DNA from 2 places in the Paenibacillus sp. Y951 genome. Region 2 is predicted to be linked to the other one. Evidence: riboswitches for the same ligand, from Rfam matches in the RefSeq annotation. Region 2 holds a riboswitch; the other holds the start of a gene.

Region 1 (4,396 bases), on a different contig from region 2:
TATCTTGTTATTGGAATTGCACATATTATTGGTGGATCTATTCTTGAGCAGCTAGTGACGCATTATAATGTTTCGTATGCTAGTGGTGGTCAGTGGATTATGAATCAGTTTCTCGGTTTTCTCGTGGGTGTCCTGCTTGGTCCTACGCTATCAGCTAGATTAGGTAAGCGGATAACAATTGTTGTAGCAATGGGTGCATTAACGGTTGCCGAAGCATTATATAGTATGTTGTTACCGTGGGAGTGGATGCTAATCGTTGCTCCAGCAGCCGGATTTGGATTCGGTATGATTGAATCTATTGTAGGTGCACTTATTATTGAAATGTATAAGGATGCGAAGGCATCTGCAATGAGCAAGCTCGAAACGTTTTTCGGGATCGGAGCATTAATTATTCCGTTAGCTGCAGCCTTCTTAATTCGTAATCATATTTGGGAATGGTCATTCCCCATTTTAACAGCAATTAGCGGCATTACATTATTACTATGGCTATGCTTATCCTTCGGAAAAGATATCGATGATCAGCTATCACGGCCAACGAAAGCGCAGCGTCAAGAAGCGGGTGTTCGATTGAAGTATACATCAAGGGCGCTTCCGTTTCTTATTATATCCATGGCATTTTTCTTTTTATATGTAGGGACAGAAATGAGTTTCTCTAATTACTTACCCTCAATATTAATTGAACGTACTACATTATCAGAATCTAGTGCAGCAGGAATGTTGAGCTTATTCTGGGGCTTTATGGTTATTGGTCGAATGTTCTGTGGTATTTTGGCAGATCGCTATGGATATATTCGTTATCTAATAATCTCGATGGTCGGATCGGTCATAGCATTTATTGGGATAGCGGTATTTGAAGGAACAACGGCTATTCTTATTATGATCGCCTTAAGTGGTCTAAGCTTCTCAGGCGTGTTTGGCATTGGTTTGGTATATGTGAACTCTTGTATTTCCGGCATGACAGAACGGACGACAAGTCTGTTAGTAGCTTGTGGTGGAATCGGCGGTGCGCTCTTCCCGAGATTAACAGGCTGGGTGATGGATAAATATATGGTATCGGCAACATTGGCTCTTATTGCTTGTATTGTGGCTGTGATGCTTGTTTGTATGGTCGTCATGATGTTAGTAGGTCGTAATCGTGATTTGCAACAAGTGAAAAGCGCTTAGCTGTACAATAAGGCGGTAGGAAGAACAATCTTCGTACCGCCTTTTGCTATAGAAATAGATCAGAGTAAGCAATGGTATAAATTTGTACAGGCTAGCATAGTGTATCTAATATATAGAAAAAAAAAGCATTTCAGGAGCACTTCACATAAATGAAGTGTTCTCGAAATGCTTTTTTCGAAAACTATTATTTACTTGCTTTTACATATGTATCGTAGTCTTCATCAGATAAGATGTGACGAGCAGTTACATAACGTGGCTTGTAGTAGGAAGAATCCAATGAATCGATAACTACGCCCTTACTAGTAGAGGAATGGGCGAATTTACCATCACCTACATAAATACCAACGTGAGTAATGCCACCGTTGTTAGAACCGCTAGTATCGAAAAATACTAGATCTCCAGCAACTAAATCTGCTGTAGCAACTTTCGAACCTTCTAAAGCTTGGTCGGCAGAACGTCTTGGCAATTCATAACCCATTTTATCGAATATGTATCTTACAAAACCAGAACAATCAAATCCGCTAGTTGTATTACCACCGTATTTGTATTTTGTTCCTTTTACATCTTCGATGCTCGTAAGCATGGATGAATTTGCGGAAGCGTTTCCCACAGAGAAAGTCAAAAGAACGATAAGTGCTGTAAGCATTAAACTAAACTTCTTCACAATTTAAGACTCCTTCCAAATGTGCCGACGAGGTTAGCTGACGGGTTCGGTTGAAGGTTCCCTATGAGACTAGCAATTATGAATATTCATAATCTAGCTCAATTCACCCCAAATGGATCCCCCGTTTCTTAAGTGATTAAGCTTAAGAATTTGGCAATATAGGCTTACTTGTTACAAGCTTTATCATAGACTGAAAATTCAATTCTGTGTAGAATGTGAGAATATTCTAATGGTTTCTCATTCTATACTCAGAAATATGACTAGAAAATTTACTAGGCAGATTAGCTTGATCCGGTAATAACATCCGCATTTGCACGCATAAATGGGTGTATTTTCATAAGAATTTGTGTATGATAAGAGGATAATATTCGTTGTGTGAAAGGTTGGTCTATATGGAAAATAGTAATGAAAATAAATCGGCTCCGTCTAATTTCATTAAAAATATAGTAATAGAGGATTTACAAGAGGGCCGGGTTCAGGAAATTTACACGAGATTTCCCCCAGAACCTAATGGATATCTTCATATTGGGCATGCCAAATCTATTTGTTTGAACTTTGAGCTGGCTGATGAATTTAAAGGGAAAACAAATTTACGTTTTGATGATACTAATCCTGTTAAGGAAGATACGGAATATGTAGATTCTATTATGGAAGACGTAAGATGGTTAGGTTTTGAATGGGATGCGTTATTCTATGCCTCTGATTATTTCGAAGAGATGTATAATCGTGCGGTATTGCTTATTAAGAAGGGTAAAGCATATGTATGTGACCTGACAGCGGAACAAACTCGTGAGCTGCGTGGTACGTTAACTGAACCTGGTAAGGATAGTCCTTATCGTAATCGCAGCGTGGAAGAGAATCTTGATCTATTTGCACGTATGCGTGCAGGTGAATACGAGGATGGTGCGCGAGTACTTCGTGCCAAAATTGATATGGCTGCTCCTAATATTACATTGCGTGATCCAATATTATACCGCATTGCTCATGTACATCATCATCGCACTGGAGATGCGTGGTGCATCTATCCGATGTATGACTATGCGCATCCACTAGGTGATGCAATTGAAGGTATTACTCACTCTATTTGTACATTAGAATTTGAAGATCATCGTCCGATGTACGATTGGGTTATTGAACAATGTGAGATGGAAACACAAACGCATCAATATGAGTTTGCGCGTCTTAACATTACAAATACAATTATGAGCAAGCGCTATTTGAAATCGCTAGTAGATGAAGGCGTTGTTAATGGATGGGATGATCCTCGTATGCCGACGATTAGTGGTATGCGTCGTCGAGGATACACAGCGGAATCTATTCGTAACTTCTGTCGGGAGATTGGTGTTGCGAAAGCGAATAGCATTATTGATGAACGTAATCTTGAGTTCTTTATTCGTGAAGATTTGAAGATGAAGGCCCCGAGAACGATGGCTGTACTTGATCCGATCAAAGTGGTCATTACGAACTATCCAGAAGGTCAAATCGAATGGTTAGATGCTGAGGTAAATGCAGAAAATCCAGAGATGGGTATGCGTCAAATTCCGTTCTCTCGTGAAATTTATATTGAGCGTGAAGATTTCATGGAAAACCCGCCCAATAAATATTTCCGTCTATTCCCTGGTAATGAGGTTCGTTTGAAGCATGCTTACTTTATAGTGTGTAATGATGTGATCAAGAACGAGGATGGTGAAGTTGTAGAACTTCATTGTACGTACGATGTGGCAACGAAATCAGGCAGTGGCTTCAACGCTCGTAAAGTAAAAGGTACGATTCACTGGGTTGAGGCATCAAGTGCTATTCCAGCACAGTTGAGACTGTTAGAACCACTACTAGTAGATGAGACGGATAATAAGGATAAGCCATTATTAGAACGGATCAATCCGAATTCTATGCAAGTTGTGAATGGCTATATTGAACCAAATATGAAGGATGCACAAGCGGGAGATCAGTTCCAATTTTTCCGTCATGGCTATTTCTGTGTAGATAAAGAAAAGAGTAGTGAAGATGTGCTAGTATTCAATCGAATTGTATCGCTGAAAAGCTCATTCGATGCGAAGAAAGCGTAAGGAGAGTCGACAACGGTGAGTAAATATTGGAGTCCGCTAACTGCTGCATTGGAACCTTATATACCAGGTGAGCAGCCGAAGGATAAGAAATATATTAAGTTGAATACGAATGAAAATCCTTATCCACCATCTCCCAATGCAATGGCAGCGATGGCAGATGCAATTAATGAGGATTTGCGCTTGTATCCTGATCCTAATTGCGAATCACTAGTGGCAGCATTAGCAACGCGTCATGGATTACAGCCTAATCAAATATTTGTAGGTAATGGTTCTGATGAAATATTAGCCTTTGCATTCGCATCGTTCTTCGATCCGAGTAAGCCTGTCCTATTCCCTGATATTTCATATAGCTTTTATAAAGTATATGCGAAGTTCTACGGTATAACGCCGAAGCTTATACCATTGGATGAGCAATTCAACATCAAGGTAGAGGAATATGTAGGGGAGCATGGTGGCGTTATTATTCCGAACCCGAATGCTCCGACGGCAATTTTAATATCAT
Region 2 (4,396 bases):
AGTGCTTCGAACGGTAGGCGAGCGAACACAATATCAATGGCTCGTTTTTCTAGCTGTTCACCCAAATAATAATGATCGCCTTCTAATATTTTGAAGTTTACATGAGGGTAGAGCCTTCTAAATTGCTCGATCGGCTGCGGGAGTAGGGAAATGCAGGAAAATACAGCGCCGATCGACAACACGCCACGGACGCCCTCCTGGAGCTCCTTCATCTCTTCAATCGTCTCATTAAATTGCGAAATAAGCGTTTCGGCTTTTTGCTTCAGTACGATGCCAGCATCGGTTAACTGCAAACCTTTACCGTGACGATCAAACAACCGGACACCTAGCTCATCCTCTATTTGTTTCAATTGACGACTTAGAGGTGGTTGCTCCATATTCAATATTTTCGCTGCGCGTGTAACTTGACCTTCGCGAGCAATAGTCAAAAAGTATTTCAATTGACGTATATCCATGACAACGCTTCCCCTCGATGTGGTCATACCTTTAAGGTATGGCAACAACATAATATAGATATTATAAATATACTGGAAACCATGGTATCATTCAATTAATAAAACAATTTCTAAGGAGAGAATTTCATAATGGATCATACTATTGGGGTTGAACGTTCGACAAATCTTAAATCTAAGCTTGATGAAACAAAGCTTGGCTTCGGTCATTATTATACTGATCATATGTTTATTTTAGAATATACAGAAGGTCAAGGTTGGCACTCAGGCAGAGTTGTACCTTATCAAAATATTTCAATGGACCCTGCTGCAAAAGTATTCCACTATGGTCAAACGGTATTTGAAGGGATGAAGGCTTATCGAACGGACAATGGAATTAAGCTATTCCGTCCTAAGAAAAACTTTGAGCGTCTTAACCGTTCAAACGCTCGTCTAAGTATTCCGCATCTTGATGAAAATATGGCTTACAATGGTTTGATGGAATTATTGAAGGTTGATCAAGATTGGGTTCCAAGTGTTGAAGGGACGAGTCTCTACATTCGTCCATTCATTATTGCTACAGAGGCATCTCTTGGTGTAAATCCATCACAAAACTATCTATTTATGATCATTATGTCTCCTGTAGGTGCGTACTATACTGAAGGGGTTAATCCTGTTAAAATCCACGTGGAATCTGAGTTTGTACGTGCAGTTGCAGGTGGTGTAGGTGAAGCGAAAACAGCAGGTAACTACGCTGCGGGACTCAATGCGCAAGAGCAAGCAAAGGAGCAGGGTTATTCTCAAGTTCTATGGCTGGATGGCGTGCACAGACGTTATATTGAAGAAGTAGGTAGCATGAACGTATTTTTCAAAATTAATGGTGTCATTCATACACCAATGCTAAATGGTAGTATTCTCGATGGAATTACTCGTAATTCAGTTATTACATTACTGAAGCATTGGGGCGTTCCGGTTGAAGAACGTCGTATATCTATTGAAGAATTAGTCGAGGCTCATCATAAAGGCGAGCTAGAGGAAGCCTTTGGTACAGGTACAGCGGCAGTTATTTCACCTATTGGAGAATTGAATTATCATGGTGAAAAACTAGTTATTAATAATGGCAACATCGGTGAAATCTCAGGAAAAGTGTACGATACAATTACTGGTATTCAAACGGGTAAAGTTGAAGATCCATTCGGTTGGGTAGTTAGCTTAGACTCATAATAACATATAAAAATCCCCCACCTTATGGATTGTAATGACAAAGGATCATTACAGTATCGCCATATAGCAGGGGATTTTTTGTTAACGTATAGACAGGTAAGCAACAGCTCGACGTCTTAATATTAACTCTTCATCAACCTCTGAATTGCTATCTGAATCAGGTAAAAAATTAACTTGATGTAATGCATTAGTGAATAGATAAATCGCACGTTGATCATAAAAGGTTGATTGCTGTAATTGAGAGGAGATTAGCTCCGCAAGAGTATGGATAGAACATGGACCGATAAACGTGGCGAGTTGGTGCTCCCAATCTTGTAGATCAAAGCTAATTTCGGAATCGTCGACGAAGATTTCACTCCAGCCATGGCCTCTACTGCTTGAAATTCTCAGACATACACGATAACCATTGGCATCGATGGCAAGTGCAGGAATGACGAAAATTTCGATTCGCTGAATTTGAAAAATCATTGAATCTGTTGGGGAATTTTGAAAATCATTAGATGGACAAATTGTCATTGCACATCTCTCCTTTTCACGCTGACGAGGTTAGCTGTCGGGTTCGGGCTAGAGAGTGGCCCTACTGTCTATAAATTAGACTTGATTCACCCCTTAAAATCGAAAAAAATCGATTCTGTTTGGTTCCCCCGCTTTTTCATACGAAAAATTAAGCGAAATATAATATTAGTTTACTTTGTTAATACATATTTGTAAACGAAACCAAGCTATTGATAAGCGAAAAGATTCAGTTGATACATAAGTGCACAATTATTTTTATTTTGCGTTATTTATGAAATTCAAGTATGATGATTAAAAAATGAACTATGTTCTGAATAAAAGGAGTATCAGATATGCAATCCAAAACTAATCATTGTAAAATTGTAGACTGTACGATTCGCGATGGCGGACTTGTAAACAATTGGGATTTCAGCGTTGAATTTGTTCAACATTTGTACAATAGCTTGAATGAAGCTGGCGTTGATTATATGGAAATTGGATACAAAAACTCTCCTAAATTGCTAAAGGGTGCTGACCAAGCTGGTCCATGGAGATTCCTTGATGATGACTTTCTTAGAACAGTAATTCCTAATAAAGGTCAAACGAAGCTTTCTGCGCTTGTAGATATCGGTCGCGTTGATGAAAATGATATTTTGCCTCGTAGTGAGAGTATGATTGATCTAATCCGTGTTGCTTGTTATATTCAAGATGTGGACAAAGCTCTTGAACTAGTTCAAATTTTCCATGACCGTGGATATGAAACAACAATTAATATTATGGCGTTGTCTAATGTTCTTGAAAATCAAATGATCGAAGCATTCGAATTAATTAACAATAGCGTTGTTGATTTTGTATATATCGTTGACTCTTACGGAAGTATGAAGCCAAATGATATGAGTTATTTGGTTGATAAATTCCTTGAGCATCTTCCTAACAAACGTCTAGGCGTTCACGCTCATAATAACCTTCAACTTGCTTTTGCTAATACGCTTCTTGCTGGTGGTAAAGGTGTTGAACTACTTGATGCATCTGTATACGGTATGGGTCGTGCTGCAGGTAACTGTAACACTGAGCTGCTAGTAACAGAGCTTCAAAATACAAAATACAATATTCGTCCTGTGCTTGATATGATCGAGCAGCATATGGTTCCTATGCGTGACAAAGTAGAGTGGGGTTACAATATTCCGTACATGGTAACCGGTGTACTTGATGAGCATCCACGTTCTGCGATGGCACTTAGAAACTCAGAGGACAAAGATAAATACGTAGAATTCTACGATCAACTTACAACTCCAGAAATGGCAAATAAATAAGTGTAACATAAAGGTTAGTTCAGAGATGAACTAACCTTTTTTTTTGACGTATTAGAAAGTATAAGTTTTTGGTCTAATATTTGTGACGACTGTCTCAAAAGAAGTTATGGCCCTTCGAGCAGCAGTAATCTTTGTAGCCGTAGCGCCAAAAATGATGTTACAAAGTAAAGCTAGCTCGAAAAGTGCATCTGTAGCGCCAAAAATGATGTTACAAAGTAAAGCTAGCTCGAAAAGTGCATCTGTAGCGCCAAAAATGATGTTACAAAGTAAGGCTAGCTCGAAAAGTGCATCTGTAGCGCCAAAATTGGCGCTACAGACTTCGGTGGCTGACGTAAATAGAAAACTAGGCCTATCCTGAAATTGGATAATTAAGATCTGATACGTCTAAGAATCCTATGATCCAATGTTTTAAAGTATATTGTGATGAAGTACATCCTGTACTCCAATTAGGGGATAGGATTTTTTGTTGTGTTTATCTTTTATCCGACGCATAGCATACGCTCACAATCCGACGAATGTCAATTCAAGGTAACCCAAGCAGCAGCGCTGCTCCCAATGTTGACATCGGAGCATAACTCCGACGTCAGCATCAAGAAGATGGGATGAAGCTAGTGACGCGAAGCGCACAACGTACGTACTTGGTACGTGAGCACTGGAGCTAGCGATGAATGCCATCTTCGCAGTCGACTATGCTACGAAGCTACTCATCGTGATCACGTCGGAGTTAGTAGAGCTTGCCTTGACGGTAGAGAACCTGGGACAACCTCATCACCGCATGATTGTAGCAACATTGGCGAAGCTGATGATTTTGACTGAAAAACAGCGGAAACACTTGATCTAATGTTCTTTGCATCTTCTCATAAAGTAACTCGTATACACGTTCTTCACTATAGAATTGTGTATCTTTGCCTTGCAACCACTCAAAGTAAGAGA

The links. A riboswitch is a leader RNA that binds a small molecule or an ion and turns the genes downstream of it on or off. The one in region 2 is predicted to bind cyclic di-AMP.
Region 1: linked by a shared signal. The riboswitch ahead of AC1TPB_RS15120 (C40 family peptidase) and the one ahead of AC1TPB_RS09570 (hypothetical protein) in region 2 are both predicted to bind cyclic di-AMP.

Annotation. Positions count from the first base shown of each region.
Region 1 covers NZ_JBXCIY010000010.1:15,687-20,082, forward strand. Annotated here, with positions in the region: gene AC1TPB_RS15115 (MFS transporter) at 1-1,164, shown strand, start outside; gene AC1TPB_RS15120 (C40 family peptidase) at 1,349-1,828, opposite strand; cyclic di-AMP (ydaO/yuaA leader) riboswitch at 1,836-1,981, opposite strand; gene AC1TPB_RS15125 (glutamine--tRNA ligase/YqeY domain fusion protein) at 2,221-3,894, shown strand; gene hisC (histidinol-phosphate transaminase) at 3,910-4,396, shown strand, end outside.
Region 2 covers NZ_JBXCIY010000005.1:226,776-231,171, reverse strand. Annotated here, with positions in the region: gene AC1TPB_RS09580 (LysR family transcriptional regulator) at 1-455, opposite strand, end outside; gene AC1TPB_RS09575 (branched-chain amino acid aminotransferase) at 585-1,655, shown strand; gene AC1TPB_RS09570 (hypothetical protein) at 1,737-2,171, opposite strand; cyclic di-AMP (ydaO/yuaA leader) riboswitch at 2,176-2,336, opposite strand; gene AC1TPB_RS09565 (aldolase catalytic domain-containing protein) at 2,504-3,463, shown strand; gene AC1TPB_RS09560 (hypothetical protein) at 3,546-3,821, shown strand; gene AC1TPB_RS09555 (Glu/Leu/Phe/Val family dehydrogenase) at 4,188-4,396, opposite strand, start outside.